3 regions of the Streptomyces sp. NBC_00386 genome follow, and region 2 is predicted to be linked to each of the others. Evidence: riboswitches for the same ligand, from Rfam matches in the RefSeq annotation. Region 2 holds a riboswitch; each other region holds the start of a gene.
The links. Region 2 has a riboswitch for S-adenosylmethionine ahead of OG780_RS44780 (putative leader peptide). Riboswitches for the same ligand answer to the same signal wherever they lie in the genome.
Positions count from the first base shown of each region.

Region 1: it holds a riboswitch for S-adenosylmethionine, as region 2 does, so the genes downstream of both, OG780_RS41195 (ABC transporter substrate-binding protein) here and OG780_RS44780 (putative leader peptide) in region 2, are expected to answer to the same signal.
Region 3: it holds a riboswitch for S-adenosylmethionine, as region 2 does, so the genes downstream of both, thrC (threonine synthase) here and OG780_RS44780 (putative leader peptide) in region 2, are expected to answer to the same signal.

Region 1 is NZ_CP107950.1:9,413,830-9,424,064, reverse strand. It holds gene OG780_RS41225 (prolyl oligopeptidase family serine peptidase) at 1-556, opposite strand, end outside; gene OG780_RS41220 (MFS transporter) at 609-2,144, opposite strand; gene OG780_RS41215 (radical SAM protein) at 2,141-3,340, opposite strand; gene OG780_RS41210 (hypothetical protein) at 3,445-3,720, opposite strand; gene OG780_RS41205 (cytochrome P450) at 4,092-5,348, shown strand; gene OG780_RS41200 (sulfite oxidase) at 5,371-6,645, opposite strand; SAM riboswitch class IV at 7,196-7,309, shown strand; gene OG780_RS41195 (ABC transporter substrate-binding protein) at 7,720-9,339, shown strand; gene OG780_RS41190 (ABC transporter permease) at 9,343-10,235, shown strand, end outside.
Region 2 is NZ_CP107950.1:9,092,823-9,103,057, reverse strand. It holds gene OG780_RS39845 (LLM class flavin-dependent oxidoreductase) at 1-370, opposite strand, end outside; gene OG780_RS39840 (putative leader peptide) at 444-557, opposite strand; gene OG780_RS39835 (GNAT family N-acetyltransferase) at 662-1,471, opposite strand; gene OG780_RS39830 (transporter substrate-binding domain-containing protein) at 1,562-2,587, opposite strand; gene OG780_RS39825 (amino acid ABC transporter ATP-binding protein) at 2,738-3,637, opposite strand; gene OG780_RS39820 (amino acid ABC transporter permease) at 3,634-4,638, opposite strand; gene OG780_RS39815 (hypothetical protein) at 4,834-4,968, opposite strand; SAM riboswitch class IV at 5,126-5,270, shown strand; gene OG780_RS44780 (putative leader peptide) at 5,307-5,372, shown strand; gene OG780_RS39810 (glutathione S-transferase C-terminal domain-containing protein) at 5,484-6,275, shown strand; gene OG780_RS39805 (hypothetical protein) at 6,372-6,662, opposite strand; gene OG780_RS39800 (acyltransferase family protein) at 7,067-8,341, shown strand; gene OG780_RS39795 (expansin EXLX1 family cellulose-binding protein) at 8,454-9,410, shown strand; gene OG780_RS39790 (PP2C family protein-serine/threonine phosphatase) at 9,472-10,235, opposite strand, start outside.
Region 3 is NZ_CP107950.1:5,289,309-5,299,543, forward strand. It holds gene OG780_RS23355 (ROK family protein) at 1-597, opposite strand, end outside; gene OG780_RS23360 (DUF3263 domain-containing protein) at 752-979, shown strand; gene otsB (trehalose-phosphatase) at 1,111-1,965, shown strand; gene OG780_RS23370 (alpha,alpha-trehalose-phosphate synthase (UDP-forming)) at 2,122-3,573, opposite strand; gene OG780_RS23375 (glucosyl-3-phosphoglycerate synthase) at 3,652-4,596, opposite strand; SAM riboswitch class I at 4,802-4,958, shown strand; gene thrC (threonine synthase) at 4,974-6,272, shown strand; gene OG780_RS23385 (MoaD/ThiS family protein) at 6,269-6,544, shown strand; gene OG780_RS23390 (cold-shock protein) at 6,986-7,189, shown strand; gene groL (chaperonin GroEL) at 7,585-9,210, shown strand; gene OG780_RS23400 (NADH:flavin oxidoreductase) at 9,498-10,235, shown strand, end outside.

The sequences.
Region 1 (10,235 bases), 320 kb from region 2:
CCACGGGGGAACGGCGGACCCGGTCCACGGGCCCGTCGAGCGTCTCGCCCGTCGCCGTGTCGAGCACACGCAGCACCGAGTGCTCCGTACCGCCCGAGGACAGCTGGACGGCGACGAGGTCGCCCTCCCAGGAGGGTTCGAAGGCGTCGAGGACCGTCCTACCGGACGGATCGGTGTCCAGCGGGTCGAGCAGGGTCCGCGTCCGGCCGGCCTCGCGCACGGCCAGCGCGGCGAGTTCGCGCCCCGGTTCCCTGCGCAGATGGAACTCCCGCCCGCCGCGCGCCACGGGCGGACGGGCGCCTCCTGCGGCGAGCAGGGCGGTCATCCGCGCGAGCAACACGTCCCGGGCCGGCCAGCGGGCCTCCTCCTCGGCGTAGAGCAGATCCTGGGCGGCGCACCACGCGGTGGTGGCGGGGTCCCGCGGATCCTCCAGCCAGCGGTAGGGGTCGGCCACCCGCACTCCGTGGATGATCTCCTCCGGTCCGCTGCGCGGGGCCGGCGGGTAGGTGTACGGGGCGGGCGCCGGCCTGGCGTCGCGGGGCGGGGACTGGGTCATCGCGGCGCTCCAGGGAGAACGGATCACGTCGGTCACGTGAGGGGGGACGGGCTCAGGCGTCACCGGTGCCCGGGCGTTGCGCGGGGGACGCCGCAGACGGGTCCTCGGGCGTGGAGCCGTCGGCCGGGGCCGGTTCGCCGTGCGCCTCGACCGCCGGCCGCTCGGCACGGCTCGTGCCCGCGAGGGCCGGAGTGTTCAGGAAGCCGGAAGAAGGGGCGGTGTCCACGGGCTCGGGCATGTCCGGGAGACCGGCGGGACGGGTGCTTCTCGCGTCGGCCGCGACGGCGTCGAGGTCGGACCTGATCGCGTGTGGGGCGTCGGAGTCGAGGCCGGTGTTCTTCGGCTCGTCCGCCACGGCGTCGAGGCCGGGCTTCGCGTCGTCCGTCACGGCGTCGAGGCTGGTCTCGCGCAGCAGGGGAACGGAGGACACCACGGTGACGACCGCCGCGGTTCCGGCGAGTGCCAGCCAGGTGTGGCTCGCCCCCAGGGAGTCCACGAAGGAGCCGGCCAGGAGCGGTCCGAGGGAGGCGAGACCGGCCATGACCAGTCCGGTCGCGGTGCTGACCCTGCCGAGCAGGTCCCGTGGTGCGAGCACCAGCATCGCGCGGCCCACGACGATGCCCGCGGGCGGGCTGAAGAAGACGACCACGACCAGCACGGGGCCGATCGTCCAGGGGTGCGTGGTCCCGGAGAACACGGCGAGGCCGATCGCCCACACGGCGCCGATGAGCAGGAACAGACGGGCGGCGGGGATCCTCTTCATCAGCCATGGCGCCGCGGCGGCGCCCAGCATCGCCCCGATGCCCGCGCAGGCCATCACCGCTCCGATCGCCGTCCCTCCGGCGCCGCTCTGCCGCAGGGAGACGACCATGGTCGTCTGCGCCGCCGCCGAGACGACGTTGATGCCCGCGGCGAACAACAGCGCGGCCAGAAGCGCGCGTTGGTGCGTCAGCCATCGCAGCCCGGCCGTGAGCCGGTCGTCGCGGTCGGTCGCGGCGACCTCTCGGGGAGGTTTGGTGGCGATCCGCAGCAGCAGCACGGCGGACACCCCGTAGGAGAAGGCGTCGGCGGCGAAGGGCAGGATCGGGTCCAGGGTGTACAGCCAGCCGCCGAGGAACGGGCCGATGAGCGAACTCGTCGCCATGGCGGCCTGGCTGCGGCTCAACGCGTCGGTGAGGTCCTTCTCCGGCACCACGTCGCGCACGGCGATCGTGGCCGCGGGTGCGAAGAGCGCGGTGGCCGCGCCCTCGACCACGGCGACGCCGAGGAGGTGTGTCTGCCCGAGGTCTCCCAGCGCCGACACAAGAGGAATGCTGGCGAGCGCCACGAGGCGTACCAGATCGGTCCCGACCATGATCATCCGCCGGTCGAACCGGTCGGCGAGATGGCCCGCCGGAAGGCGCAGCAGGGTCCGGGTCACCAGCGAGCAGGTCGCGACCGTACCGGCCTGTGCGGCGCTGCCGCCGATGGACAGGACGAGCAGCGGGAAGGCGAGCAACGACAGCTGCGATCCGAGGGTGGACAGCGTCGAACTGAGCCAGAAGCGGCGGAAGTCGGCGTTGGTGCGCAGGATGCCGGCGCTCTTCATCCCAGCCGCCCGACGGCGTGGAGGCTGTCCAGGACTCCGGCGTCGACCCGGTCCTGGAAGACGGCGCGGACGGCGGCTTCCTCGTCGTACTGGTAGTGGTCGTGGCAGCTGACCCAACGGCCCTTCGTCTGCTCGGCGTCGAGATAGCCGTCGGTGATGGTGCCGACCTCCATGCCGGGCTTGCCCGCGGTCTCCCAGCAACTGGCCAGAACCCCGTCGGCGTTGACGACCGCGCCGTAACGGCCGTCGGCGAAGGAGCAGGCCTGGCAGGGGACATGGGCTCGCGGACGGGCCACCGTGAAACCGAGTTCCAGCGCGCGGGCGTGCCAGCGGACGAAGTCGTCGACGAGGCCGTTCTCGTGCAGCAGGTTGTTCGCGTAGCCGACGCCGACGTCGCCGACGCGGGCGAAGTGGATGCCGCAGCGGGCCGGATCGAGGCGTGCGCCGAGCCGTTCGACCAGGTCGTCCACACCGTTGCGGTTCAGGTGGGAGACGTTGACGCGCAGCATCCAGCGCAGGGAGGTCTTCTCGATGGCGCGCGCGATGTTGGAGACGATGACGTCGAAGGTGCCGCCTCCGGAGCGGCGTACCCGGATGGCGTCGTGGTCGGCGCGGTCGCCGTCGAAGGTCACCTGTACGGAGCCGAGGCCCGCCGCGTTGAGTTCCTTGGCGATCAGCGGTGTGAGCAGGGTGCCGTTGGACGTCATCGACGCGGTGAGGGTGCCGAGTTCCCCGGCCCTGGTCAGCAGGTCCCGGCAGCCTCGCGGGTTGAGCAGCGGCTCGCCGCCGAAGAGCAGCAGCGACAGCTTGTCCATGCCGGCCGCGGCCATGCGCTCACGGGTGAAGTCCAGGACCTGTCCCACGGCTTCGGGGGTCAGCCGGGCGTGCCGGATGCGCGGCGGCCGGCTTCCGCCCTTGGGGTCCTGGGCGGTGTTCTGGAAGCAGTAGCCGCAGCCGAGGTTGCAGTCCGTGCTGGTCAGTACGGTCAGCGAGTACGAGTTGTAGGGCTTTACGTCGTACAGTCCCGCCTCGCGGAGATAGCGTTCGGCGGAGGGTCGCAGGGTGCCGTCCGGCTCCACCTGGCCGGGGCGCATCAGCGCGTATCCGCCGGCGCCCAGGAACCACCACCCCCTGCGGGCCTGGATCATACGGGCCCCGGCGGCGGGGACGGCGGCGACGGACTGCGTACCGGGCACGGCAACCTCCGGAGCGGGGGCGGGAGTTGGAGGGCTGGCGCGGCCCGGTCGCGGTGGCGTCAGGCGCCACCGCGACCGGGAGGACCGCGCCGGTGGTGAGCCGATCAGGCCTGGTGCTCCTGGTGGACGACGCACCAGGGGGTGTCCTCGTCCTCCTCGGAGTGGGCGATCACCTCGGGCTCGTCGACGGCGGACTCCTGGTGCACGCCGCACCAGGCGACGTTCGACGCGGCGTGCGCGACGACCTCGGGCTCGTCGACGGCGGACTCCTGGTGCACCCCGCACCAGGCGACGTTCGACGCGGCGTGCGCGACGACCTCGGGAGTATCCTCCGCGGGCGTCTCGGTGGTCTCCTCGTTGGGCTCGACGTTCTCGGCCATGATGGTCCTCCATACGACGGGCGTTCGGGACGACGGACGGCAGCGGTGCGCCGACCGGCAGGAAGCTAGGAGGAGGGGGTTCGACACCGGTTCACCGCCGGTTGGCCCGTGGTGAAACCCCTGGTGGGCTCGTGGGCTCAGCCCATGGCGGCCGGCCGGAACCGCGACGGAGACGGCTGTGGGGGCTGCTCCGGGGAGTTCGGACGGTTGCTTTTGCTACTGCGGCGGGGCGATGGCGTCTCGGGGGTGTCGCCGGCGAGACGGGCCGCGTCGGCCGCATACCGGAATCGCACCGGGCGCGAACCGGCGGGCAACCGGCCGTTCCTACGGTGGCCGCCGCACGCTCCGCGACCTCGAGAGGACGCCTCCGTATGGACACCGAGCCCGTCGTCACGGCCGCGCCGTCCGCCCAGCCCGCGGCGGCAGGACGGCAGCGGCTGCCGGAGCCGCTCGGGGCCGCGTTCCTGGCCCGTCCTGAGGAGACGCTGGCCGAGATCCGGGAGACGTGTCCCGTGGCCCGGATCAGGACGCCCGCCGGACGGCCCGCCTGGCTGGTGACCCGTGCCGAGGATGTGCGGGCCGGGTTCCTGGATCCCCGCCTGTCCTTGAGCGGCGGCCACGTTCCCGACCCTGGCGTGCGCCGACGCGCGCTGGACGTGACGCTGGTCAACTACGATCCGCCGGACCACACGCGGATCCGCCGCCTGGCGACTCCGGCCCTCACCCCGGCACGCATGGCCGCCCACCGGGAGCGCATCGAGCAAGCCGCCGGTGAACTGCTCGACGCGGCGGACGCGGCGCGGGGGCAGGGGCCGCTGGAGCTGATGGACGCGTTCGCGCGCCCGTTCGCCTTCCGGTCGCTGTGCGAGGTGTTCGAGGTGCGTGAGGAGGAGCGGGCCGCGCTGTACGAACCGGTGGCGCTCCTCGCGGACAAGGCGGGCTGCTCCGCCCGCGCCGTCGAGGAGAGCGTGGCCCGTATCGACGCGTTCGTCCGCCGCGAGATGGTCCGCCGCGCGGCCGCTCCGGGTGACGACGTCGTCTCGCGCGTCCTCGCGGCATGGCGCCAACAGGGCGGCGCGACCGAGGACGAGGTCGCCTCCCTCCTGGCGATGCTGCTGCTGGCCGGCTTCGACAGCACGGTGCAGGCGATCGGCATGAGCGTGGTGGCGCTGCTGGGCCACCGCGACGTACAGGACTCCCTGCGGGAGGAGCCGTCGCGGATTCCGCGCGCGGTGGACGAGTTGCTGCGCTGGGACACCCCGGGCCCTTTCAGCACCAAGAGGGTGGCGCTGGAGGACGTCCGGTTCGGGGACACGGTCATTCCGGCGGGCAGCGGAGTCCTGCTCTCCGTGGCGGCGGCCAACCACGACCCGCGCTGCCATGCCGACCCCGGCACACTGGACCCGGACCGCAGCACCGCCGGCCGTCATCTCACGTTCGGTCTGGGCCCGCACTACTGTCCCGGATCGGCACTGGCCCGCCTGGAGCTCACGGTGGCCCTGACCGTCGTCCTCGGCCGCTGGCAACGGCTGGAGCCGGCTGTGCCGCTGAACGAACTGGCCTGGGGCGGCGGCTATCTGCACCGCCGTCTGGCCGCACTGCCCGTGCTGCCCCACGGGTCGGTGTGAGGGGACGGCGGAGTGCCTGCTGTCACACCACGCTGACCGGATGCCGTACCACCGCGCCGAACAGGTACCCCTGTGCGTTCGGTACGGCGGTGTCCGGCTGGGTCCGGCCGGCTGTGTCCGTGGCGCGCGCCAGCAGGTGGGTGGCGCCGGGTGTGTCGGGCCGCCAGCCGAGGGACCACCGGGTCCAGGTGCCGGACTGGGGCCGGTCGTGCAGCCGGGCGGGCCGCCAGTTGGCACCGCCGTCCGTACTGACGTCGACCTTGGCGACGCCTCCCGCCCCCGACCATGACCGTCCGTGCAGGACGTGCCTGTTTCCGGCCGTGAACGTGGCCCCGCTCGCCAGCTCGAAGGCGCTCTTCGTGGCCTGCCGGGTCAGCGGAGCGCTCCCGCCCTCGGGGTAGGCGGGGCCGAACAGCCGGTAGAAGGTGGTGTTCCAGGGCGAGTAGAGCGGCTGTGCGGACACTTCGATGTCGCCGACCCACTTGATCGACGCGATCCCCACCCAGGAGGGCACCAACACCCGCACCGGATGACCGTGGTCGTACGGAAGCGGCTCGCCGTTCATCTCGTACGCGAGCAGTACGTCGTCCAGGGCCTTGGCCAGCGGCAGCGGACGTCGTACCCGCCCCAGACTCTCGCCGCCGCTGACGTACTCGGCGTCCAGACCGCGCGGCTGCACGTCCACGGCGCGGGGGGACAGCCCTGCCCTGCGCAGCACGTCACCCAGCCGCACCCCGCGCCAGCGTGCGACGCCGATCGCTCCCAGGGTCCACGCGGTGCCGGTGACCGTCTCCCCCTGTTGCGTCGTGTAGTAGGAGCGGCCGTTCCCTGCGCATTCGACGAACGCGGTCCGGGTGACGGCCGGCAGCGCGCGCAGATCGTCGTACCCGAACTCCACCGGACGGTCCTCGCCGTGGTTGCCGCGCAACCCGCTCCCCCACAGCCGCAGCCGCCAGTCGTCGGCATTCAGGACGGGTGTGGCGGTGTGATTGCGCACGAAGAACAGTTCGTTGGGGGTGTGGTGACCGGTTCCGCGCAGCGCCTCCCACCGGGTCTCGGCGTTGGTGCCGCGCTCGATGAACCACTCGGCGGGCAGCGGCTTGACGATCGGTCTGTCGGCGGCGTGGGCGGGCTGGGGGGTGCCGAGTGCGGTTCCGGCGGCGGCAGCGGTGAGCAGGGTGAGCAGCCGACGGCGGGTGACCCCTTCGGCTCTGGCCTCACCTGCGAGCCACTGGCGCAGCCTGCGGCGGTCGTACTCGGTTTCGTAGCGGCGACCTGCGGGGGTGAGCGAAGGCATGGCGGGTCCTCGTCATAACGGGGCGAGAGGAACGAGAGGGCTCGGCACAAGTCGGCACGGGTATGCGCGAGGTCGACCGGTATGGGCTCAACCGGCTTGTACGGAGCGGAAGTTCGCGGAAGCGCGTGATCAGCCGGTCGTCCGACACAGCGCGGCGGCGACGCGGACGAGGTCCACGGCGCGGCGGCGGGTCAGCGGCTCCGACATCGGCATGGCGGGATGAAAGCACACGGGGCGGAAGGCGTCAACGGAGCATTCGTGCCGGTGAACCGGGCGTCCAGGCAGGTCGGTTGGCGTGGCGGCCGCGACCCGTCGGCCCCGCACCTGACCGGCGGGCCGGCGCGATGGTGTCAATTCCTGAACGCCGACTCTCCCCGCCGTGACGGCGACCGGCCTGTGTCCCCCACGTGACGGCGACCGACGCCCGTGTCGCCCGACACGACCGCGGCCGGCCTCGTGTCCCTGACATGACGGCGGCCGGCCCGTGCTCCCCGGCGGAGTCCGGTGCCGCCATTGACGTACGTCAGAACCGCTCCGTACGATCACGAACGGCATCGAGTGTCAGCGTCAAGCCCTGGCTTGCTGACCGGCAACCCTCCCGCGCGGTGGGGTGCTCCAGGTGAAAGCCCGGCGGGATCAGCGACGATCCGCGCAAGCGCGTGGCCCCATGACCGGGGCCGGAGATGGGGGGAGGACCGTTATGCGACACAGTGGTGACCCTCGTGCCTCCTTCTCCGTCGCCATGGTGTTCTCCCGGCTGGCGCGCCGACGCCACATCGATCTGAAGCGCTCGACCAGCTGCTTCTGTCAGGCCTGACGGCCCTTTCCGCAGCGGAGCGCTGACGGGCTTGCCCGCCGAGGGCCCCGTCCGTGACCAGTGATCGGGGTATGCGTCCCCGTCCGGGTCCCGCCTCCTCCTGCTCCTGCTGATCCTTCGGATCCACCTTCCGCCCGGCCCCTGTCCGCAGGACATTTCCCCCGTCACGGCACCGCGCCGACCGGGCCCGCACGCCTGTGCGTGGCCGTGCCCCGCGCGGTGTCCCGTGCCTGGCGACACAATGAGGAGAACCCTCCGTGAGTGCACTTCCGGATTTCAGATCTCCCCGATGGGCGGCGCTCACCGCCCTTCTCACCACCAGTGTGCTGCTGACGGCCTGCGGGTCGGACACCGGCGGCTCCGGCGCCGGTGACGGCAAGCCGCGTTCCGGCGGAACCCTGACCTTCGCCGTGGGGTCGGACGCCGGCTGTGTGGATCCCCAGCAGGTCGGCAGCAACGACACGATCTACTCGGTGCGCCAGGTCGTGGACTCGCTGACGGACCAGGACCCCAGGACCGGCAAGATCGTGCCGTGGCTGGCGAAGAGCTGGGACATCAGTGCGGACGCGACCGCCTTCACCTTCCACCTGCGCTCGGGTGTCACCTTCAGCGACGGGTCCCCGCTGACCGCCCAGGTGGTCAAGGACAACTTCGACGCGGTGCCGCGTCTCGGTGTCCTGGGGACCCTTGCCGAGGGCTACCTGAGCGGCGCCAAGAGCACCACGGTGGTCGACCCGCTCACCGTCAAGGTCACCTTCCAGCAGCCCAACGCCCAGTTCCTGCAGGCGACTTCCACGCATTCCCTGGGGATCGAGTCGTCGGCGAGCGCGAAGAGGTCACCGCAGCAGAAGTGCAGTGACGGGGTGATCGGATCCGGACCCTTCGTGCTGAAGCGGTACGTGCAGAACCAGTCGATCACCCTGGCCAAGCGCCGCGGCTACGCCTGGGGTTCCTCACGGTGGAACAAGAAGGGCGAGGCGTACCTGGACGAGCTCGTGTTCAAGGTCGTGCCGGAAGCGGGCGTGCGCGCCGGCAGTCTCCGGTCCGGCCAGGTGGACGCGATCGGCAGTGTGGGCCGGGCCGACGAGGCGGCGCTCAAGGGCGGCCAGGTCACCCTCCAGAGGCGGGCCAACCCCGGCATCGTCTTCGGACTCGGCTTCAACAACGCGCGGCCCCTCCTGAAAGATGCCAGGGTCCGCCGGGCGATCCTGTCCGCCATCGACCGCAAGCAGATCGCCGACACCGTCTTCCCCACCGGCACCCGGGCGGCGACCAGCGTCCTCGCACACACCACGCCCGACTACACCAGCCTCGCCCCGGATCTGGCCTTCGACGCGGCCAAGGCGAAGTCCCTTCTGGACGAGGCCGGTTGGAAGGCGGGCGGCGACGGCACGCGCACCAAGGGCGGCAAGAAGCTGAGCCTGACCATCGACTGGGTTCCCAACGCGGCGACCAATCAGCCCGCGTTGGAGCTGATACAGCAGCAGCTGAAGGCTGTGGGAGTTCAGGTGACCCTCAAGCAGCTCCAGCTCACCCAGCTGACACCGACACAGCAGTCGGGCGAATTCGACGCGACATGGGGGAACATCACCCGCGCCGACCCCGACATCCTGCGCAGCTCCTTCTCCACGAAGCTGGCCAACTTCTACCGCGTTCCGGCGAGCGGCCTGGACAGGACCCTGTCCGCGCAGGCCGCGACCACCGACCCGGCGGGGCGCAGCGAACTGGTGGCCCAGGCACAGCAGTCGATCGTGCGCGACGCCTACAACGTGCCGGTGGTGGAGCTGCAGACCCAGCTCGGCCTGTCCACGAAGGTGCACAGCCTCGCCTTCGACGCCTCCAGCCGGATCCAGTTGCACGACACCTGGATCGGCTGACCCGTGCGCGGCTACGTGCTCAAACGGCTCGCGCAGGCGGTCGGGGTGCTGTGGGCGGCGTACACCGTGTCGTTCCTGGTGCTGGACTACCTGCCGGGCGACCCGGTCACCGCGATGGCCGGTGCCGGAATGGACTCGGGGCAGGTCGATCCCCGGCAGATCGCCGCCCTGCGGCACGAGTACGGCTTCGACAAGCCGGTGCTCACGCAGTACGCCGAGTATCTCGGCCGGGCGGTGCGCGGGGACTTCGGCGACTCGGTCGCCACCGGCCGCCCGGTCGCCTCGACACTGGCCGACGCGCTGCCCCAGACCCTCCAACTGACGGCTTCGGCGCTGCTGTTCGCGGTGGTCCTCGGCGGCGGGCTGGCGGTGACGGCCACGTACACCACACGCCGCTGGCTGCGGCAGCTGCTGCTGTCGCTGCCGCCGCTGGGAGTGTCCGTCCCGACGTTCTGGGTGGGGCTCCTGCTCGTCGAGGCGTTCTCCTTCCGGCTGCGCTGGTTCCCCGCGTTCGGCAACGACGGGCCGAAGGGGCTGGTGCTGCCGGCGCTGACCCTCGCGGTCCCGACCGGCGCCCTGATCGCGCAGGTGCTGGCCAAGAGTCTGCTCACCGCGCTCGACCAGCCGTATGTGGAGACCGCCCGCGCGAAGGGCGCGGGCCGCTGGCGGGTCCATCTGCGGCACGCGCTGCGCAACGCCTCCCTGCCGGCGCTGACGGTCGCCGGACTGCTGGTGGGGCAGCTGATCGCCGGTTCGGTCGTCGTCGAGACGGTGTTCTCCCGTGACGGCCTGGGCCGCGTGACCGCGGCGGCCGTCACGGCCCAGGACATCCCGGTGGTCCAGGGGGTGGTGGCGTTCGGCGCACTGATCTTCGTGACGACGAACCTCGTCGTCGA
Region 2 (10,235 bases):
CATAGTCGAGGGTGGCTATGGCCTTGGAGGTATGGAACGGCTCCGTGTGGGTGGCCACTACGGTCGGCACGATGCCGATGTGACGGGTCAGTGGCGCGATCCGCGCGGCGATGAGGACGGCGTCCAGGCGTCCGCGGACCTGGTCGGTGCGGCCGTCCGGTTCCGCGGGCGAGGAGGACTGGAGGCCGAGCGCGTCCTCGATGGTCACGAAGTCGAGCAGACCGTGCTCGGCCTCGGTGACCAGATCGGCCCAGTAGGCGGCGGTGAGCAGTTCACCGGGGCGGGCGACCGGTTCGCGCCAGGCGGCCGGGTGCCAGCCGGCGCCGTCGAGGGCGACGGCGAGGTGCAGGGGAGAGCGTGACGAGGACACGGGAGGTGCCTTCCTGATCGGCCGTACGAGGATTCCCGCCCCGGCGAGCGGGGCGGGGCTGCGTGGAGACGGGTCAGGGGCGACAGAGCGCGCCGGCGACCCGCTGCAGATCGATGTGCGGCCGGCCGTACAGGTGCAGGGGGCGGGGTGCGAGCGGCCTCGGCACGCGGCGGGACACGCGGCGCATGTGCCTCACCTCCGCCCTCTCGGCCCGGTGCTCCCGGGTCTCTCGTCCGCCCGGCCCTCGCGGTTCCCCGACGGGGCGCCGCACGGTCGTGAACAGTCCCAACCTCACGGGTGTGCCTTTTCTTCCGGCTGCCCGGCCTCTTCCTGTCCGGCGTGCACCGACTGCTGTCCGCCGGGTGTGCGGACGAGCACGAAACGCGTGCGACGGCGCAGGGTGAACCCGATCGACTCATAGAGCCGGATCGCGTTCGTGTTGTCGGCGGCGGCGTGCAGGAAGGGGATGTCTCCGCGCTCCCTGATCCCCGCCGCGACCGCGCGGACGAGACGGGTGGCCAGGCCCCGGCCTCGGTGGCCGGGGTGCGTGCACACCGCGCTGATCTCGGTCCAGCCCGGCGGGCGCAGGCGCTCGCCGGCCAGGGCGATCAGGCGACCGCCTTCCCGGATGCCCAGGTAGGTGCCGAGTTCGACGGTACGGGGCAGGAAGGGGCCCGGCCGGGTGAGGGCGATCAGGCCGAGGATCTCGGGCACGTCGGCGGGGCCGAGCCGTACCGCTTCGGGCGCGGGCTCGGAGTGCAGCGTGGTGGCGGTCAACTGAACCCCGTCGCCGCTGCGTTCGATCGTCCAGCCGTCGGGCACGGCCCGCACCGCGGTGACGGGGGTGACCGCGCCGGGACCGACCAGTGCGGCCAGGTCGTCCCACGAGCGGGGGTCGGCGGGGTCGTCGAGGGCGGTGAACGGGGACATGTCCGTGGGATAGCGGGCGGCCCGGCCGACGCGCTCGGCGAGGTGGGCGTGCGGACCGGTCAGCGCGGCCCACGCCGCGTTGTCGAGGACGTGCGGTGCGGTCGGACTCGGGGAAGGGACGGGGACGGGGACGGGGACGGGGACGGGGACGGGGTGGACGCTGGTGGACATGGCGGTGCGGGTTCTCCGTATCTGGAACGCGGCCGGACGCGCCCCGGGACTTCGCCGCGCACGGCGAAGTCCCTTGGGCGCACGGTGGTTTCAGGAGTTGTCGAGCGGCAGGCCGGGCGGGTTGACCTGGGAGGTCTCCACCGCCTCGTCGGAGAGGTTCCAAGAGGCCAGCCACTTGCCGTACTGGCCGTTCTTGATCAGGTAGTTGATGGCATCGGCGACCGGCTTCGCGAGCCCGCTGTCCTTCTTCGCGGTGGCCGCGATCAGGCCCTGGATCGTCTCGCCCGCGCCGGAGAACTGGCCCGCGTTGCGGGTCGGGTGGGGGGACTTGGCGTTCTGGGTGGCGCGGTAGGCGACAGCCGGGTTGGGGCCGAAGAAGGAGTCGATCTTCCCGCTGTTCAGCGCCAGAGCCGTGGCGTTGTTGTCCTGGTAGTACTTGACGGTGAACGCCTTGCCCGCCTTGGCCAGCTTCGCCTTCCACTCCAGCAGGATCTTCTCCTGGTTGGTGCCGGCACCCACCGCGACGGTCTGGCCGGCCAGGTTCCGGTAGTCGCCGTCGAAGTTCCACGTGCTCTTCTTCAGGACCTCGAAGGCGAGGTTGTCCTGCCGGTACGAGGCGAACTCGTACTTCTTCTTGCGCTCCTCGGTGTCGGTGACGTTGGAGAAGGCGACGTCCACCTTGCCGCTGTCGACGCCGACGAACAGGTTCTCCCAGGTCGAGTTCTTCACGACCGGCTTCAGCCCGAGGACCGCGGCGACCAGCTTGCCGAGGTCGGGTTCGCTGCCGGTGAGCGTCTTCTGGTCCTGTCCCACGAAGTTCAAGGGCGGGGACCCTGCGGGCAGTGCGCCGATCCCCACGACCAACGTGCCTCTCTCGGCTACGGACTTGGGCAGCTCATCGCTGATCGACTTCACCTCGGAGACCTTCAGCACGGTCTCCTTGGCGGCCCCGTTGGAGAGCGCGCCCACGGTCACGGTTCCGGCCGCGTCGGTCCGCGTGCGGGTGGCGGCGTCGCTGTCTCCCCCGCACGCGGCGAGGGAGGCCGCGAGGGAGGCGACGGCGGCGGTGGCGGCGACGCCGCGGAGGGCCTTGCGGTTCAGGCTGAAGGTGGGCATGGCTGTCCTTATCGGGTGTGCGGTGAGAGATGTGGGGGAACGGTCCCTGCGGGCCGCCGAATCGGGGGAGAGCCGCCCCGCCGCGGGTCGGGGCGGTGAGGCAGGAGCACCTCGGCGAGAGGTGTCTCGCTGCGCGTCGAGAGGAAGCGGTCAGAGCACCTTGCTCAGGAACTCTCTGGTGCGCGCTTCTCGCGGATGGTCCAACACCTGCTCGGGCGGGCCCTGTTCGACGATGCGGCCGCCGTCCATGAAGACCACCCGGTCGGCGATCTCGCGGGCGAAGCCGATCTCGTGGGTGACGATGACCAGCGTGGTGCCGCTGTGTGCCAGATCCTTGATGACGGCGAGGACCTCGCCGACCAGTTCGGGGTCGAGCGCCGACGTCGGTTCGTCGAAGAGGATGACTCCGGGCCGCAGGGCGAGCGCGCGGGCGATGGCCACGCGCTGCTGCTGACCGCCCGACAGTTGCCGGGGGTAGGCGGCCGCCTTGTCGGCCAGGCCCACCCGGGCGAGCAGATCGCGGGCCAGGTCCCGCGCCCCGGCCCTGGACAGCCGCCCGGTCGCCACGGGAGCGGCGGCCACGTTGTCCAGCACGGTCAGGTGCGGGAAGAGGTTGAAGTTCTGGAACACGAACCCGATCCGGCTGCGCTGGGCCAGGATGGCCCGCTCGCTCAGCTCCTTGAGACGGTCGCCGTGCCTGCGTACGCCGATGAGCTCACCGTTCAGGCTCACATGGCCGATCTCGGGCTTCTCCAGATGGTTGATCACCCGCAGGAGGGTGGACTTCCCGGAGCCGGACGGACCGAGGACGACCGTCACCTCACCGGGCCGCACGGTCAACTCCACACCGTCCAGAACCCGTTGGGCTCCGTACCACTTGTGCACATCGTGCACCTCGACCGCGGCCGGCTCGACCTGGAGCGCTCCGGCGCTCTCGGCGGTCGCGGTGGCGTCCGCCGCCCGGGCGGAGGCGGTCGACGCGACTTCCGCCGCGTCGGCGGCCGGGGCCGTCCGAGTCCTCACTGTCGTCAGATGCGTCTCGCCGCTCATATCGCCGTCTCCCTCCGGAACCGGGCCCGCACGTCACGCAGAGCGTTCCGCGCCTTCTGCAACGGGGTCGGCGGCAGGGTGCGCAGCGCGCCCCGCGAGTAGTACCGCTCGACGTAGAACTGGATGACGGACACGACGCTGGTGAGGATCAGGTACCAGGCGGTGGCCACGAGGAGCAGCGGCACGATGTCGCCGGGGTAGGTGCTGCCCATGCTCTGCACGGAGCCGAACAGGTCCAGCAGGGACACGTAGAAGACCAGCGAGGTGCCCTTGATCAGGCCGATCAACTGGTTCACGTAGTTGGGGGTGATGGAGCGCAGTGCCTGCGGGAAGACGATCTTCGCGAACTGGTACCGCTTCGGCAGCCCCAGGGCGGAGGCCGCCTCGTGCTGGCCCTGGTCGACGGAGAGAACGCCGCCGCGTACCACTTCGGAGGCGTACGCCGCTTCGTTCAGGCTCAGTCCTACGACGGCGACGGCCATGTCGGTGGCCAGGCGGGACTCGTCGAAGGTGAAGAAGGCCGGCCCGAACGGAACGCCCACGCTCAACGTCTGGTACAGCGCGCTGAAGTTGTAGAGGAACAGCAGGACCACGATCAGCGGCACCGATCGGAACAGCCAGGTGTAGACCCAGCTCACCGCGCGCAGCACCGGGCTCCGGGAGAGCCTGGCCAGAGCCAGCACGATACCGCCGAGAAGGCCCAACACGGCGCTGTAGAGGGCCACTTCGAGGGTGATGAGAAGGCCGTCGAGAATGGTGGGGCGGAAGAACCAGTACTGGAACCGATCCCACTGGTAGAAGGGGTTGGTCACCAGGCCGTGGGCGATCTGGGCGGCCAGCACGAGTACGACGGCCGTGATGATCCAGCGGCCGGGACGCCGGAGCGGAAGGACTCGTTGGGCCGCCAGAGGCTTGGGTGCGGCGGGGAGGTCGGTACGGGGGATCGCCTCTGCGGGCGCCGCTGATCCGAAGGACACAGCGCTGCCGGAAGGTTGACTCATGGAGAGCTCCAGCGGATTCGGACACCCCGGACCACGGAGCGGCAGCGCCACGCCGAGCGGGACGGCTCAGTACGCGGCGAGGCACGGGCACACGTGGAACGGGGGCTGAACGGGAAAGGACACATCGCGACAGCGGTGGTCGTCGAAAACTCGAAGAGCCGTCAGCCCCTGGTCGTCAAAGACCCGAAGGGGCGGTCAGCCTCGGCTGAGGGAGCGACACATGCCCGTACAGAGGGCGCTGTTGACGCGCAGCAGGTCCACGGAGCGGTCGGCGCACAGCACATCGCGGCCGAGGCGCCGCCATGCGGCCGTCCCGTCAGCTGTGTGCATCGCCGTCACCATTTCTACTCCGGCCGAAAAGGCATCCTGTAGTGGGCCGCAGGTTAGGCCCGCCCCGAAAACAATGTCAATGCGGGTGACCACCAGGTGAGACCGCACGTGCGGCCTCCTTGACGGCACAACAGAGCGCACCGAGACTGGCATGGACGGTCACGATTGTCAGCGCCCACGGTGCGGGTTCGCCCGCTCCGGTGGTCATCGGCCCCGGCCCGCTGACAGGCAACCCTTCCACCGCGACGGGGTGCCCCGGGTGACGACCGGGTCCCGCCGGTGCGGCGGGACAAGAGCGGTCTCGCGTCTCGCGAGCCCCGGAGTCGGGACCGGTGGGAATGCCAAGGAACGGCTTGACGAGGCGCCTGCACATCGATCTGTTGCGTGTCTCCAGCGCTTACTGATCCGCTGCCGGTCCGTGCGATCCGGACCGGTGCGACCAGCGCAGTCAATCCGCATTCGGCCGCCGGTGCCCACAAAGCGGCGGTGGCTTCCTTCTTCCCCCAGGGAGAGTCATGCCCGAGACAGCTTCGCGCACGTCCAGCACTGCCAACGCACGCCCCTGTGAGCAGGTTTCGTTCCCCTCGGCCCTTCGCCTCCAGCCGACGGCGACACCGTCCGTCCTCCCCCACCGCGTCGACAGCCGCATCGGTGTCGGTCTCGCCGGCGGCTTCTACCCGGCTCCACACCGCTACGAGCTGTATCTGTCGCGGAGTTGTCCGTTCTCGCTGCGTATCGCCATCACCCTCGAACTGCTCGGCCTTCGGGACTCGGTCGCCACCACACTCCTGGCGGACCCCGCGCGGACACCCGACGCCTTCGCCTCACTGCGCCGCGCCTACGAGGCCACCGAGTACCACTTCGACGGACCGCTCACCGCTCCCGCCCTGTGCGACCGGTGGAGCGGACGCATCGTCAGCAACCACCCGCCCGCCATCCTCCGCGATCTGGCCGGACTGTTCTCCGGTCACACCACGACGAGCCCCTCCGCGCTCTGCCCTCCGTCCCTCGCCGCCGACATCGAAGCCCTCCGCGATCTGCTGGACCGCGATGTCACCCCGTCCGCCCCGTCCTCGGAACTAGCGGCGGCCCTGGAACTGTTGGACTGTCAACTCGCCGCGAAGCCCTACGTGTTGGGCGACTCCCTCACGGCGGCGGACGTGGACGTATGGACGGCTCTGACCGGGCTGGGCCCCTGCGACGCCCTCCGCTCGCGTCCCCGGCTCCGGGACTACGTACGCCGTCTCGGCGATCACCCCGCCTTCCGGCACGGGAGTGATGCGGTGCCCCTGTCGGCGGACGTCTGACGCTCCCGCCGGAACCGGGCCTGCCGGGCAGGCGGACGGTGACTCGCGCGGACGGCGAGCGCCGGGCCGGAAACACCGGCCCGGCGGCCGCGCGGATCACTCGCGCGGAACCAGCAGAATGCTCACGCCCCTCAGGGTGGAGGCCCAGTGCCGGCCCTGTTCCAGGACCTCGCGCCCCGGTCCCATAATCTGCTCCTGGAGGAGCAGCGCCGACTCGCGGAGTTCCTCCCACGGCTCCGGTACCTCGAAGGCACGCCGGGACCGCTCCACGGAGCCGATCAGGGCACGGCAGGCCGCCTCGACGTCCGCGACGTTCTGGCCGGCCGATCCGACACCCTCGAGCGACCAGGTCATCCACAGGCGGCCCATGGCATCACTCTGTCCCATCCCCGGATACGACGCATGCCCGATGCCACCTCTCGCCGCCGCGACTCTCCTCCCCCGGCCGCCCAGAAGCCGGACCAAGCCCTGCGTCCCCGTGAAGCCGACGACGCCGGGCAACGCCTGCGGACCTGTTGTCCGGATCATGCGGCGGGCTCCTCGACCCGATCGGCCTACGCGTAGCGGGAACACGCGACCGACCGGCGCGTAGCCAATCCCGGCGAAAGCCGTCTCCTCAGGGCGTGTCCCGTACCGCGCAGCGGCGTGTCCGCACTTCGATGTGGATTCCAGGGCCTCGCGAGCCGAGCGCCGGCGAATCGCGGACCGGGCCGCCCCGCCCTCCGTGCCCGCTTCCCGGCCGGCCCGGCGCACCCGTCACCCCACAGGACCCGGTCCAGGCAGGCACCTCCATGGAACCCGCACCTCCCGTTCCCCGGCCGCCCTCACACCGGCCGTCCCCGGCGTCAGGTCCACCCGCGTCCGGCGGCTCCGCCGGTCCCCCACGGCTGGGCTGGCTGGACGCCCTGCGCGGGATCGCCGCGCTCCTCGTGGCGGTCGACCACTCGTCGTACGCCTTCATGGCGGAGTTCCGTGAGCAGCTGATGCCCCAGCTGAACATCGGCCGGTACGGCGTCATGGTGTTCTTCCTGGTGAGCGGCTACGTCATCCCCGCCTCGCTCGAGCGCCGGGGCTGTGTGAGGACCTTCTGGATCGGGCGGGCCTTTCGCGTCTACCCGCTGTGGGCCGCCGTGGTGGGCTCGGTCCTCGCGCTGGATCTGCTGGGCGTCGCGCACCTGGGGGCTCGCTTCGACGGGCGGAATCCCGTCACGGTGGCCGTCGCGCACGTCACCCTGCTCCAGGAACTGCTGGGGACGCCGAGTGTCGTCCTCGTCCTGTGGACGCTGTCGTACGAGCTGGCGTTCTACCTGCTGGTCGTCGCCCTGTTCACGGTCCGGCTGCACCGGCGCTCGGCGACGGTCGCGGTGGTTCTGGGAGCGCTGGCCGCCGTGAGCGCGACGGCGGCGTTCGTGCCGCGGGCGTCGGCGCTCTCGTCCGCGGTCGGTACCGGACCGCTCGTCGCGCTCGCCGCGACGGCGCTGGTGTTCGCCGTCCTCTGCGGAAGTTCCACGACGTCCGCGCTGCGTGTGCCGGGGGCCGTGGCGGGAGGCGTCCTCGCGCTGGTCCTGGTCCCCTTCAACGGCACCGTTCCCCTCTGGGAAGGCCTGGTGATCCTGGCGGTGATATTCCTCGGCACCGCCGTCCGGCGGGCGGAAGGCGGGGAGATCACCTGGCCATGCGCGGCCCGCACCGCCGCCGTCGTGCTGATCTGCGCCGTGGGGAGTGCGTACGAGCACGGCGCGGCGACCCACTTCGCACGGCGCGGCTGGATCACCGCGTTCCTGCTGGCCGTACTCACCTTCGGCGTGGCCCTCGCGCTGCGCCGCCGGAGATTTCCGCGCGCGCTGACCCGGTTGGGGACGGTCAGCTACTCGGTGTACCTGGTGCATCCGGCCCTGCTGGCGGTGAGCGGCAGCGTGATCGGCCGGTACCGCCGCGACAGTCCCGTACTCGAAGCGGCGTTCCTCGCCGTGCTGCTGCCGTTGGCAGCGCTGACCCATCGCCTCGTCGAGGTGCCGGGTCAGGCCCGGGGCCGGAAACGGATCCGCCGCATGCGTTCGACGTGACCCGTCCACGCGCGGCCCACAGGAGAGATCTCCGGGGAACGGGCGGCAACCTTTTCGCTTCCGGCGGCCACTGATGGACACATCACCGGCTCGATCCTCCGAACGGATGCGCATGAAGGAAACGAGGCAGGCCGCGCGACGGCGCGGACGTCGGCGGACGCTGTGGGCCCTCACCCCGGTCGCCCTGGTCGCGGTCGGTGCTCTGGTCTGTCTGGCCGTGGCGTTCCGCCCCGGTCACCGGGCCGATACGGGACACCCGGCGGTCTCGACCGCCGCCGGTTCCCGGGGGACCGCGGCTCCCGGCCGGGGGTCCCCGGCCGGATCGACGTCCCCCACGGTGACCCGGTCGCCCGGCTCGGCCGTCTCCCCGACCGAGACGGCCCGCCCCTCCACGGCGTCTGCGCGGCCGTCGACCCCGGACGCCTCCCGGACCACGGCGACGACAGCCGCGCTGGCGGGACGGATCCGCCCGGGGGTCGGTTACCGGGGAGTGGCGACCACGTACGACGCCGGAACCGGCGACGGCGCCTGCTCCTACGGTCCGAGCGGCGATCTCATGACGGCGGCGATGAACCACACGGACTACGAGACGTCCAAGGCGTGCGGGGCCTACGTACTGGTGCGCGCGGCCGGCGGCGCGACCGTCACGGTCCGGATCACCAACGAATGCCCGACGGGCTGCGCCCCCGGGCAGCTCGACCTCAGCGCACAGGCGTTCGCCCGGCTCGCGAACCCGGTGGCCGGCCGGATCCCGATCACGTGGAAGCTGCTGAGTCCCGGCGATTCCGGCACGGTCGCGCTTCGCTACAAGACCGGGTCCAGCCGCTACTGGTGCGCGGTCCAGGTGATCGGCCACCGGAATCCGGTGGCCCGGCTGGAACTGCGAGCCGACGGCGGATGGCGGCTGCTGCCTCGCACCGACTACAACTACTTCCTCGCCGAGGACGGCGGCGGGTGCGGCGGCACGATCAGGATCACCGACATCTACGGTGAACGCCTGACCGTCGACGGCATCGCGCTGCGCCCCGGCAGCGCGCAGACGACCCGGCTCCAGTTCGCCCGGCACTGAGGAGTGCGCCCCGTCGCACGCCGGGGCGCATCCGAGGTGAAGGCGTCCTCGCCGGAACGGCCTACTCCGCGCCCCTGCCGCAGCGCACACCCGCGGCAGGCGGCCGGGGCGGGGAGGGAACGGTGACGGAGCCACCGCCCGCGGCCACCGCCGACGCCGGCTCGACCGAGGCCGGCATACGGAGCAGCAGCAGGGCCGCGTCGTCGTGCAGCCGGCCACCCACATGGGCCTGGAGCTCGGCGTCGAGCGCGGCGAGCGTGGAGGCCGGCTCGTCGGACACGTGCCGTGCCAGCCCTTCCGCGAGGGCGTAGAACTCCCGACCGTGGTCACGGGCCTCGGTGACCCCGTCGGTGTACAGCAGGAGCTGGTCGCCGTCGGCGAGCGGCAGCACCTGGAGGCTCGGGGTCTCCCCCGTCAGGGCCCGCAGCCCGAGCGGCGGAGCGGGATTGACGGGGTCGACCGACGCGACGCTCCCGGACGCGCGGACATGCAGCGGAGGCGCGTGACCGCAGTTGACGACCTCCAGCCGGCCCGGTTCCGGGTACCCGGCGACCACGGCGGTCACGAAGTCGTCGTAGCCCAGGTTGCGCGCCAGACTCCGCTCGATCCGGGTGACGACGGTGAGGAGATCGGGCTCGTCGTAGGCCGCCTCACGGAAGACGCCGAGCACGAGCGCGGCCGTGCCCACGGCCGGCAGTCCCTTGCCCCGGACATCGCCGATGATCATGCGGACCCCGTACGGCGTGGGCACCAGCGCGTAGAGATCCCCGCCGATCCGGGCCTCGGCCGCGGCGGCGCTGTAGCGGACGGCCACCTGGAACGGTC
Region 3 (10,235 bases), 3.8 Mb from region 2:
GCGCTGCCCGCACGGGCACGGAGCTCCGCCGGGCCGTACGACGATGTGGCCGATCTCGCCCGCGAAGCCGTGCGCGCCCTCCTCGACGACGCCGTTGATGCCGATGGCGCCCGCGATGCCGGTGCCCAGCGGGACGAACAGGAAGCGGTCCGCTCCCCGCCCGGCGCCGATCCGGCCCTCCGCGAGCCCGCCGGTGCGCACGTCGTGCCCGAGCGCGACGGGCACGCCGCCGAGCCGTTCGCCGAGCAGCCGGCGCAGCGGGACGTCGCGCCAGCCGAGGTTGGCGGCGTAGACCGCGATGCCCTCGGCGGCGTCGACGATGCCGGGGACGGCGACGCCCGCGGCCAGGGCGCTCTCGCCGAAGTGCTCCTCGCCGTGGGCGCGCAGTTCGGCGGCGAAGTCGAGGATCTCCTCGACGACGGCGTCGGGCCCGCGTTCGCGGCCGGTCGCCCGGCGGGCCTGGTGCAGCAGCGCGGGGTGCCCGGGGGTCCCCGGCCGCGGCGCGTCGGGGCGGTCCGGGGAGGGCTCGGTGTCCACCCCGACGAGGGCGGCCTTCATCCCGGTGCCGCCCACATCGAGGGCGATGACGTGTCTCACGGGGGACAGTGTCGCCCTTTACCCCTTGAAAGGTCTAGTCCACTCACGCGATAGGAGACGTCGTATTCCACGTTCCGGGACCCGCACCCCGGGCGCGGCGGCACGGCGGCCCCGGCCCCGGCGCTTGTCGGTGCCGGGGACTACCGTGCTGTCCATGGAAGAGCTGCCCACGCGCGAACGGAGCATTCTCGCCCTGGAGCGCCGCGGCTTCCCCGGTCCCGGCGCCAAGGAGCGCGCCATACGCGAGCAGCTGGGCCTGGCCCCGGTCCGTTACTACCAGCTCCTGAACGCGCTGCTGAACGACCCGCGCGCCCTCGCGCACGACCCCGTCACGGTGAACAGACTGCGCCGGGTCCGGGAGGCCCGCCGGGACGAGCGGTGAGGCGGGGGCATCCGGCCCGACCCGGGTGACCGGGGCATCCGGCCTGATCGAGCACGAGTCCGGGCAGCAGGACTCACTTCCGCTCATCCATAGGAACGGTGCGGTCGCCCCCGCCCGGATAGGGTCGCCCCATGGGCAGCCACCCCGAATCCAAGGACTCCTTGCCGGCCCCGGTGACCCCCGCCGGACGCGACGCTCTGGAAGCGATCCTCACGCGCCCCACCCGCACCGTCGTCGCACTCGACTTCGACGGAACCCTCGCCCCCATCGTCCCCGACCCCGACCGGGCCCGCGCGCACCCCGACGCGGTCCCCGCACTCGCCGCGCTCGCCCCCAAGGTCGCCTCCGTCGCCGTGGTCACCGGCCGCCCCGCCGGTGTGGCCGTGCGCCACGGCGGCTTCGCGGGCGTGGCCGGACTGGAGCACCTGGTCGTCCTCGGCCACTACGGCGCCGAGCGCTGGGACGCGGTGAGCGGCACGGTCACCGCCCCCGCCCCGCATCCCGGCGTGGCCGCCGTCCGCGCCGAACTGCCGGGGTTCCTCGACGGTATCGGCGCCTGGCAGGGCACCTGGATCGAGGAGAAGGGCCGTGCCGTCGCGGTGCACACGCGGCGTGCCGCCGATCCTCAGGCCGCGTTCGAGGCGCTCCGGGAGCCGCTGGGTGAACTGGCCGCCCGGCACGGGCTGATCGTCGAGCCGGGGCGCATGGTCCTGGAGCTGCGTCCGCCCGGGATGGACAAGGGCGTCGCCCTCATGGAGTACGTCCGGGAGATCGGTGCGGAGGCTGTTCTGTACGCGGGTGACGACCTGGGTGACCTGCCCGCCTTCGCCGCCGTCGACAAGCTCCGCTCCGACGGGATCGCCGGCCTTCTGGTGTGCAGCGGCAGCTCCGAGGTCGCCGAACTCGCCGACCGTGCCGACCTGGTGGTCGACGGGCCGCCGGGAGTCGTCCGCCTCCTCGCGGCCCTCGCGGCCGAACTCGCCTGAGCGGGCGGGCGGGCCGCAAGCTGGTTTCGCCCCCTCCGCCCCTACCCGTCCCGTACCCGGGGGCTCCGCCCCCGGACCCCGCTCCTCAAACGCCGGAGGGGCTGAAATTTCCCCGGCCGGGGCTGAAACGTTCCCCGGCCGGGAAACGGAATGTGCTCAGGTTTCCAGTGCCTGGAGTTGGTCCAGGAACCACTGGGCCGGGGGGAGGGCGGTGGCCGCGGCGGCCAGGCGCTTGGTGCGTTCGGCTCGTTCGCCCGGCTGCATGCCGAGCGCCTCGTGCAGCGCCCGCGCCGTCCCGGTCACGTCGTACGGGTTCACGGAGATCGCGTCCTCACCCAGTTCCTCGTACGCCCCGGCCTCCCGCGACAGGACCAGCGCGCAGCCCTCGTCGGAGACGACCGGGATCTCCTTGGCGACGAGGTTCATGCCGTCCCTGATGGGGTTGACGAGGGCGACGTCGGCCAGCCGGTAGGCGGCGAGCGAGCGCGCGAAGTCGTCCTTCACGTGCAGCACCACCGGGGTCCAACCGGGCGTCCCGTACTGGGAGTTGATCTCGTCGGCGACGCGCTGCACCTCGGCCGTGTAGTCCCGGTAGACCGCGAGGTCCTGCCGCGAGGGGTAGGCGAACGCCACGTGGACGACCCGCTCGCGCCACTCGGGGTGGTCGTCGAGCAGCTGCCGGTACGCCAGCAGCCCCCGCACGATGTTCTTGGACAGCTCGGTCCGGTCGACGCGCACGATCGTCCTGCGGCCGGCGCCGATCTCCTCGCGCAGCGCGGCCATCCGTTCCTCGACGTCCGCCCGGTGCGAGCGCTCGCGCAGGAACTCGGCGTCCGCGCCGAGGCCGTGCACACCGACGAGGGTCCGACCGGGCGGGGAGCCGTCGAGGTGCTCGATCTCCGGCCGGTCCTCCGGGGACGAGGCCACCCGGTACCGCTCCGGGGCGGCCGTCTCCACGCAGCGCGTGAAGGCCGTCGCCCACCGCCGGGTCAGGAACGCCACGCGGTCAGCGCCGAGCATGCCGTCCAGCAGTTCCGCGCGGATGTCGTCGGGGAGCATCCGGAAGTAGTCCTCGGGCGCCCACGGGGTGTGGGAGAAGTGGCCGATGCGCAGGTCGGGGCGCAGTTCGCGGAGCATCCCGGGCACGAGGCACAGGTGGTAGTCCTGGACCAGTACGGCCGCGCCCTCGGCCGCCTCCTCGGCCAGCGCCTCGGCGAAGGCCCGGTTGTAGGTCCGGTACGACTCCCACTGGCGCCGGAACTCCGCGTCGAAGACCGGCTCCAGCGGGGTCTGGTAGAGCAGGTGGTGGACGAACCACAGCACGGAGTTGGCGATGCCGTTGTACGCGTCGGCGTGGACCTCGGCGTCGATGGCCAGCATCCGTACGCCGTCCTCGCCGACCCCGCGCCGGACCGCCTCCCGGTCGCCGTCGCCGAGGGCCGAGCACACCCACAGGGCGCCCGCGTCCGGCCCGATCGCCGAGAGTCCCGAGACGAGGCCGCCGCCGCCGCGTCTGGCGTGCAGCGAGTCGTCCTCCCGTACCTCGTAGGTGACCGGGCCGCGGTTGGAGGCGACCAGAATCCTGTGGGCACCATGCGTTGAAGCCATGCCTCGAAACCTAGCCCCGTGTCGAAACGCTCAAACGCGCCCCTTCGGCCGTATGTGATCGCGGCCGTCAGGGCCGGTCTACGCGGCCCTGCGCCGCTGGTACTCGGAGATTTCGCTCATCGGCGGCCTTTCCTCGGTGTCCACCGAGTACGTGCGCGGCTGGAAACCGTCCCGGCCACGCTCGAACTGGGTGAGGGCGGGGCGGATCAGGTGACCGCGGGCCAGCCGGAGCTGCGCGGTGCGGTAGATCGCGGCGGCCATGCGGCCGAGTGCCTGGCCGTCCTGGTGGCGGTGCTTGCGCACCCCGACGTCCACCTGGGCGAGGGCGTCCAGGCCCACCAGGTGCAGGGCGTCGACCAGCATGCCGAGTTCGACGCCGTAGCCGACGGGGAAGGGGAGCTGTTCGAGCAGCGAGCGGCGTGCCGCGTACTCGCCGCCGAGCGGCTGGACGAAGCCCGCGAGCTGCGGCCAGTGCATGTTCAGCAGGGGGCGGGCCATCAGCTCGGTGACCCGGCCGCCCTGTCCCGAGGCGCCGCCCAGCGGGCGGTCGTACATGGCCTTGACCAGGTCGACGCCGGGATCGGTGAGTAGCGGGCCCACGATCCCGGAGACGAAGTCGGACGAGAACTCCTTGAGGTCCGCGTCGATGAAACAGACGATGTCCCCGCTCGTGACGAGGAGCGACCGCCACAGCACCTCGCCCTTGCCGGGCACGGCCGGGATCCGCGGGAGGATGTCGTCGCGGTGCACGACCCTCGCGCCCGCGGCGGCGGCGACCGCGGAGGTGCGGTCGGTCGAGCCGGAGTCGACGACGACGATCTCGTCGACGAGGGGCACCTGCTGCATCAGGTCGTGGCGGATGATCGCGACGATCTCGCCGACCGTCTCCTCCTCGTTGAGCGCGGGCAGCACGACACTGACCGTCGATCCCGTGATGCGTTTCGCGGCCATGATCTTGTGGAGCGGGCGGTCGGTCACGGACCAGGAGCGTGTGCTCAGCCAGCTTTCGACGTCCTTCAGCACGGTCTGCGGCTCCTCACTGTCTGATCACACGCTCTCATCGGCGTGCCCGCTGCGGCCAGCGGCAGATCGATTGCCGTCGTCTCGCGGTTCGGACGACTATCTCAACTGTCCTGGCCTTCGGTTACAGTCTTGAACAACGCGGATGACCATCGCATGTCCTGGATCGTCGGTACGTATCGCGTTCAACAGTTCAACAATCAAATACCGCTCATCCAGAGGGGCAGAGGGATACGGCCCGATGAAGCCCCGGCAACCCTCCAGCCGGTCTCGTACCGATCGATGTCGATCGCGTCGCGAGGCTCCCGGCTCGGGAAGGTGCCAAATCCGTCTCACGGCGAAGTGCGTCGTGAGGAAGATGAGGAAAGGGCCTCGCCTCCATGGCTGCGCAGACAGTTGCAAGTACCACGAACTCCGCCGAAGCGGTGGACCTCGGCCCGGCCGCGGCGCTCTCCTGCCGCGAATGCGGGCACCGCGTCCCGCTCGGCCCGGTCTTCGCCTGCGAGGAGTGTTTCGGCCCGCTGGAGATCGCCTACGACTTCTCGGCCTACGAGACCGAAGAACTCCGCAAGCGCATCGAAGCGGGACCCGCGAACATCTGGCGCTACGCGCCGCTGCTGCCCGTCCCCGCGGACGTGGCGGACAAGCCCAACATCAACCCCGGCTGGACCAAGCTCGTGCAGGCCGACAACCTGGCCCGTGAGCTCGGTGTCGACGCCGGAAAGCTCTTCGTCAAGGACGACTCCGGCAACCCGACGCACTCCTTCAAGGACCGCGTCGTCGCCCAGGCCATCGAAGCGGCCCGCGTCTTCGGCTTCACCACCCTCTCCTGCTCCTCCACGGGCAACCTCGCCGGCGCCGTGGGCGCCGCGGCGGCCCGCGCCGGCTTCCGTTCCTGCGTGTTCATCCCGCACGACCTGGAGCAGGGCAAGGTCGTCATGGCCGCGGTCTACGGCGGCGAGCTCGTCGGCATCCAGGGCAACTACGACGACGTGAACCGCTTCTGCTCCGAGCTGATCGGCGACCCGGCCGGCGAGGGCTGGGGCTTCGTCAACGTCAACCTGCGGCCCTACTACGCCGAGGGCTCCAAGACCCTGGCGTACGAGATCTGCGAGCAGCTCGGCTGGAAGCTCCCCGACCAGCTCGTCGTGCCGATCGCCTCCGGCTCCCAGCTCACGAAGATCGACAAGGGCCTGCAGGAGCTGATCAAGCTCGGGCTCGTCGAGGACAGGCCCTACAAGATCTTCGGCGCCCAGGCCGAGGGCTGCTCCCCGGTGTCCGTCGCCTACAAGGCCGGCCACGACGTCGTACGGCCGCAGAAGCCGGACACCATCGCCAAGTCGCTCGCCATCGGCAACCCCGCGGACGGGCCGTACGTGCTCGACATCGCGCGGCGCACCGGCGGTGCCGTGGAGGACGTGAACGACGAGCAGATCGTCGACGCGATCAAGCTGCTCGCGCGCACCGAGGGCATCTTCGCGGAGACGGCCGGCGGCGTGACCGTCGGCGTCACCCGCAAGCTGATCGAGAACGGTCTCCTCGACCCGACCCTCACCACGGTCGTGCTGAACACCGGCGACGGCCTCAAGACCCTGGACGCGGTGGCCTCGGACACCGGGCTGACCGCGACCATCCGCCCGAACCTCGACTCCTTCCGAGAGGCTGGCCTCGCATCATGAGCGTCAACGTCCGCATCCCCACCATCCTGCGCACCTACACCGGTGGCGCCGCCGAGGTGACGGCCGAGGGCACGACCCTCGCCGAGGTCATCAGCGACCTGGAGAAGAACCACACGGGCATCGCCGCGCGCGTCCTGGACGACCAGGGCAAGCTGCGCCGCTTCGTCAACGTGTACGTCAACGACGACGACGTTCGCTTCGAGCAGGGCCTGGAGACGGCGACTCCGGACGGTGTGGGCGTCTCGATCATTCCGGCCGTCGCCGGAGGCTGATCGTTACCCTCGGTAATGCCGAACACAGTGCGTTCACATAATTGCCCCCTCCGTAAGACAAACGGAGGGGGCAATTCTGTAGGGTTGAGCGCGCTAGAGTTGGGGAAGCCGCTCCAATTTGGATGTTGGTTTCATGCCGGACGCATATGAGTGAGCGTTCGCGGGCCGACAAGAAGTAGCCAAACTGGCTCGCCTTTTTGGGCATTTTATGGCATTTGCGGGGCCCGACTTGCCCCGAATCCTTGCGCATTCTCCGCATATCATTGATCGGCCATGCCCAGAATTCTCGTCCGATTGACCTGTTGCAGAGGGCAGTTGGACAGATACATTCAGCCGCGGTCGACGCGTTCCGGCGCACACCCCCAACCGTTGGGGGGTGAGGTCTGACCCGGATCCGCGAAGTGTGGATCTGTGCAAGGGCCAGTAATAGGGGAGTTAGGCATGGCTCAGGGCACCGTCAAGTGGTTCAACGCGGAGAAGGGGTACGGCTTCATCGCGGTCGACGGTGGTGCGGACGTCTTCGTGCACTACAGCGCGATTCAGATGGACGGCTACCGCACCCTTGAAGAGGGTCAGCGAGTGGAGTTCGAAATCTCGCAGGGCCAGAAGGGTCCGCAGGCGGACATGGTCAAACTCGCCGTCTGATCGGGCGCGAACGACCACCGACGCAACTCACATACGAGGGGCCCGCATCCCACAGGGATGCGGGCCCCTCGTACGTCCCCGGCCACCTCCGGCCGTCCTCCGCTTGTCCTGCGCGCGCCCGCGAGCGTGCCCGTGCGGGGCCGCGCGAGGGCCGCCCTCCAGGGCGCGCGTGGAGGTCGCCCATCGGCCCCGTTTTCGTGAGAGGCGCTTGCACTCGCAGTGGTCGAGTGCTAATCATTGGCGTTAGCACTCTCCCAGTGAGAGTGACAGAACTTGGATCGGGTCAGCGAGGCCCGCGGGCCTGTGGGGCAAGGAACCACAAGGCTTGCAGGCCGTCCGTCGCGGGCGCGGGCACGATCCGGAGCAATCCACCCCGTCCGGGAGGACCACTTCACATGGCCAAGATCATCGCGTTCAACGAGGAGGCACGGCGCGGTCTCGAGCGCGGGATGAACCAGCTCGCTGACGCCGTCAAGGTCACCCTCGGCCCCAAGGGCCGTAACGTCGTCCTCGAGAAGAAGTGGGGCGCCCCCACGATCACCAACGATGGTGTTTCCATCGCCAAGGAGATCGAGCTCGAGGACCCGTACGAGAAGATCGGCGCCGAGCTGGTCAAGGAAGTCGCCAAGAAGACGGACGACGTCGCCGGCGACGGTACGACCACGGCGACCGTGCTGGCCCAGGCGCTCGTGCGCGAGGGTCTGCGCAACGTCGCCGCCGGCGCCAACCCGATGGCCCTCAAGCGCGGTATCGAGAAGGCCGTCGAGGCCGTCTCCGGTGCCCTGCTGGAGCAGGCGAAGGATGTCGAGACCAAGGAGCAGATCGCTTCGACGGCCTCCATCTCCGCCGCCGACACCCAGATCGGCGAGCTCATCGCCGAGGCGATGGACAAGGTCGGCAAGGAAGGCGTCATCACCGTCGAGGAGTCCCAGACCTTCGGTCTGGAGCTGGAGCTCACCGAGGGTATGCGCTTCGACAAGGGCTACATCTCGGCGTACTTCGCCACCGACATGGAGCGTATGGAGGCCGTCCTCGACGACCCGTACATCCTGATCGCGAACTCCAAGATCGCGAACGTGAAGGACCTGCTCCCGCTCCTGGAGAAGGTCATGCAGGGCGGCAAGCCGCTGCTGATCATCGCCGAGGACGTCGAGGGCGAGGCCCTGTCGACCCTGGTCGTCAACAAGATCCGTGGCACCTTCAAGTCCGTCGCCGTCAAGGCTCCGGGCTTCGGTGACCGCCGCAAGGCCATGCTCGGCGACATCGCCATCCTCACGGGCGGCGAGGTCATCTCCGAGGAGGTCGGCCTCAAGCTGGAGAACGCGGGTCTGGACCTGCTGGGCCGCGCCCGCAAGGTCGTCATCACCAAGGACGAGACCACGATCGTCGACGGGTCCGGCTCCGCCGACCAGGTCGCCGGCCGTGTGAACCAGATCCGTGCCGAGATCGAGAACTCGGACTCGGACTACGACCGCGAGAAGCTCCAGGAGCGTCTGGCGAAGCTGGCCGGCGGCGTGGCCGTCATCAAGGCCGGTGCCGCCACCGAGGTCGAGCTCAAGGAGCGCAAGCACCGCATCGAGGACGCCGTTCGCAACGCGAAGGCGGCTGTCGAGGAGGGCATCGTCGCCGGTGGTGGCGTGGCCCTGCTCCAGGCTTCCTCGGTCTTCGAGAAGCTCGAGCTCACGGGTGACGAGGCGACCGGCGCCAACGCCGTGCGTCTCGCCCTGGAGGCCCCGCTCAAGCAGATCGCCGTCAACGGTGGTCTCGAGGGTGGCGTCATCGTCGAGAAGGTGCGCAACCTGCCCGTCGGCCACGGCCTGAACGCCGCGACCGGTGAGTACGTCGACATGATCGCCGAAGGCATCATCGACCCGGCGAAGGTGACCCGTTCCGCTCTGCAGAACGCCGCCTCCATCGCCGCGCTGTTCCTGACCACCGAGGCCGTCATCGCCGACAAGCCGGAGAAGGCCGCTGCCGGCGGCGCTCCGGGCGGCATGCCGGGCGGTGACATGGACTTCTGATCGACCCCGGTCGATCAACCGTCCTGACGTTCCGAGGGCGGCACCTTCCCGCAAGGGGGGTGCCGCCCTCGGGCGTTTCCCGGCCCGCCCCCGGACGGCTCCCGGGGGTACGCCGGGTCCACGACGTGGCCCGGATCACAGGGGTGGGAGCGGGTACGGCGGAATGCCCCGCCCGGTGCGGAGGTTGACGCTGACGAGCAGTTGATGCATGTGCACATACCGCACGGAATCTCCTGCTTCGCAGACCGCTCGACGTCATACCGACCACCTCTTCGAGGAGCCCCCACGTGACCGCTGACGCCGCGACCCGCGCAGCCGAGATCCTGTCCCGTCCCGTCTCGATCAACGGCCTGACCGTCCCGAACCGGATCGCCATGGCCCCGATGACCCGGATGTTCTCGCCGGGCGGTGTACCGGGGGAGGACGTCGTCGGCTACTACTCCCGCCGCGCCGCCGCGGGAGTCGGCCTGATCGTCACCGAAGGCACCTACGTCGGCCACGACTCGGCCGGACAGAGCGACGCGGTGCCGCGCTTCCACGGCGAGGACCAGCTCGCCGGATGGACGAAGGTCGCCGACGCCGTGCACGCGGCGGGCGGCACGATCGTCCCGCAGCTCTGGCACATCGGCATGGTCCGCAAGGCGGGTGAGCCGCCCTTCACGGACGCCCCGCCCGTCGGCCCCTCCGGCCTCTACAAGGAGGGCGCCGAGGTCACCGGCAAGAGCATGACCCAGCAGGACCTCGACGACGTCATCGAGGCGTTCGCCAAGGCCGCCGCGGACGCCGAGCGCATCGGCTTCGACGGTGTCGAACTGCACGGCGCCCACGGCTACCTGCTCGACCAGTTCCACTGGGCGGGCACCAACCGGCGCGAGGACGCGTACGGCGGCGACCCGGTGGCCCGTACGAAGTTCTCGGCGGAGATCGTCGCCGCGGTGCGTGCCGCGGTCTCGCCCGAGTTCCCCGTCATCTTCCGCTACTCGCAGTGGAAGCAGCAGGCGTACGAGGCCCGGCTCGCGGAGACC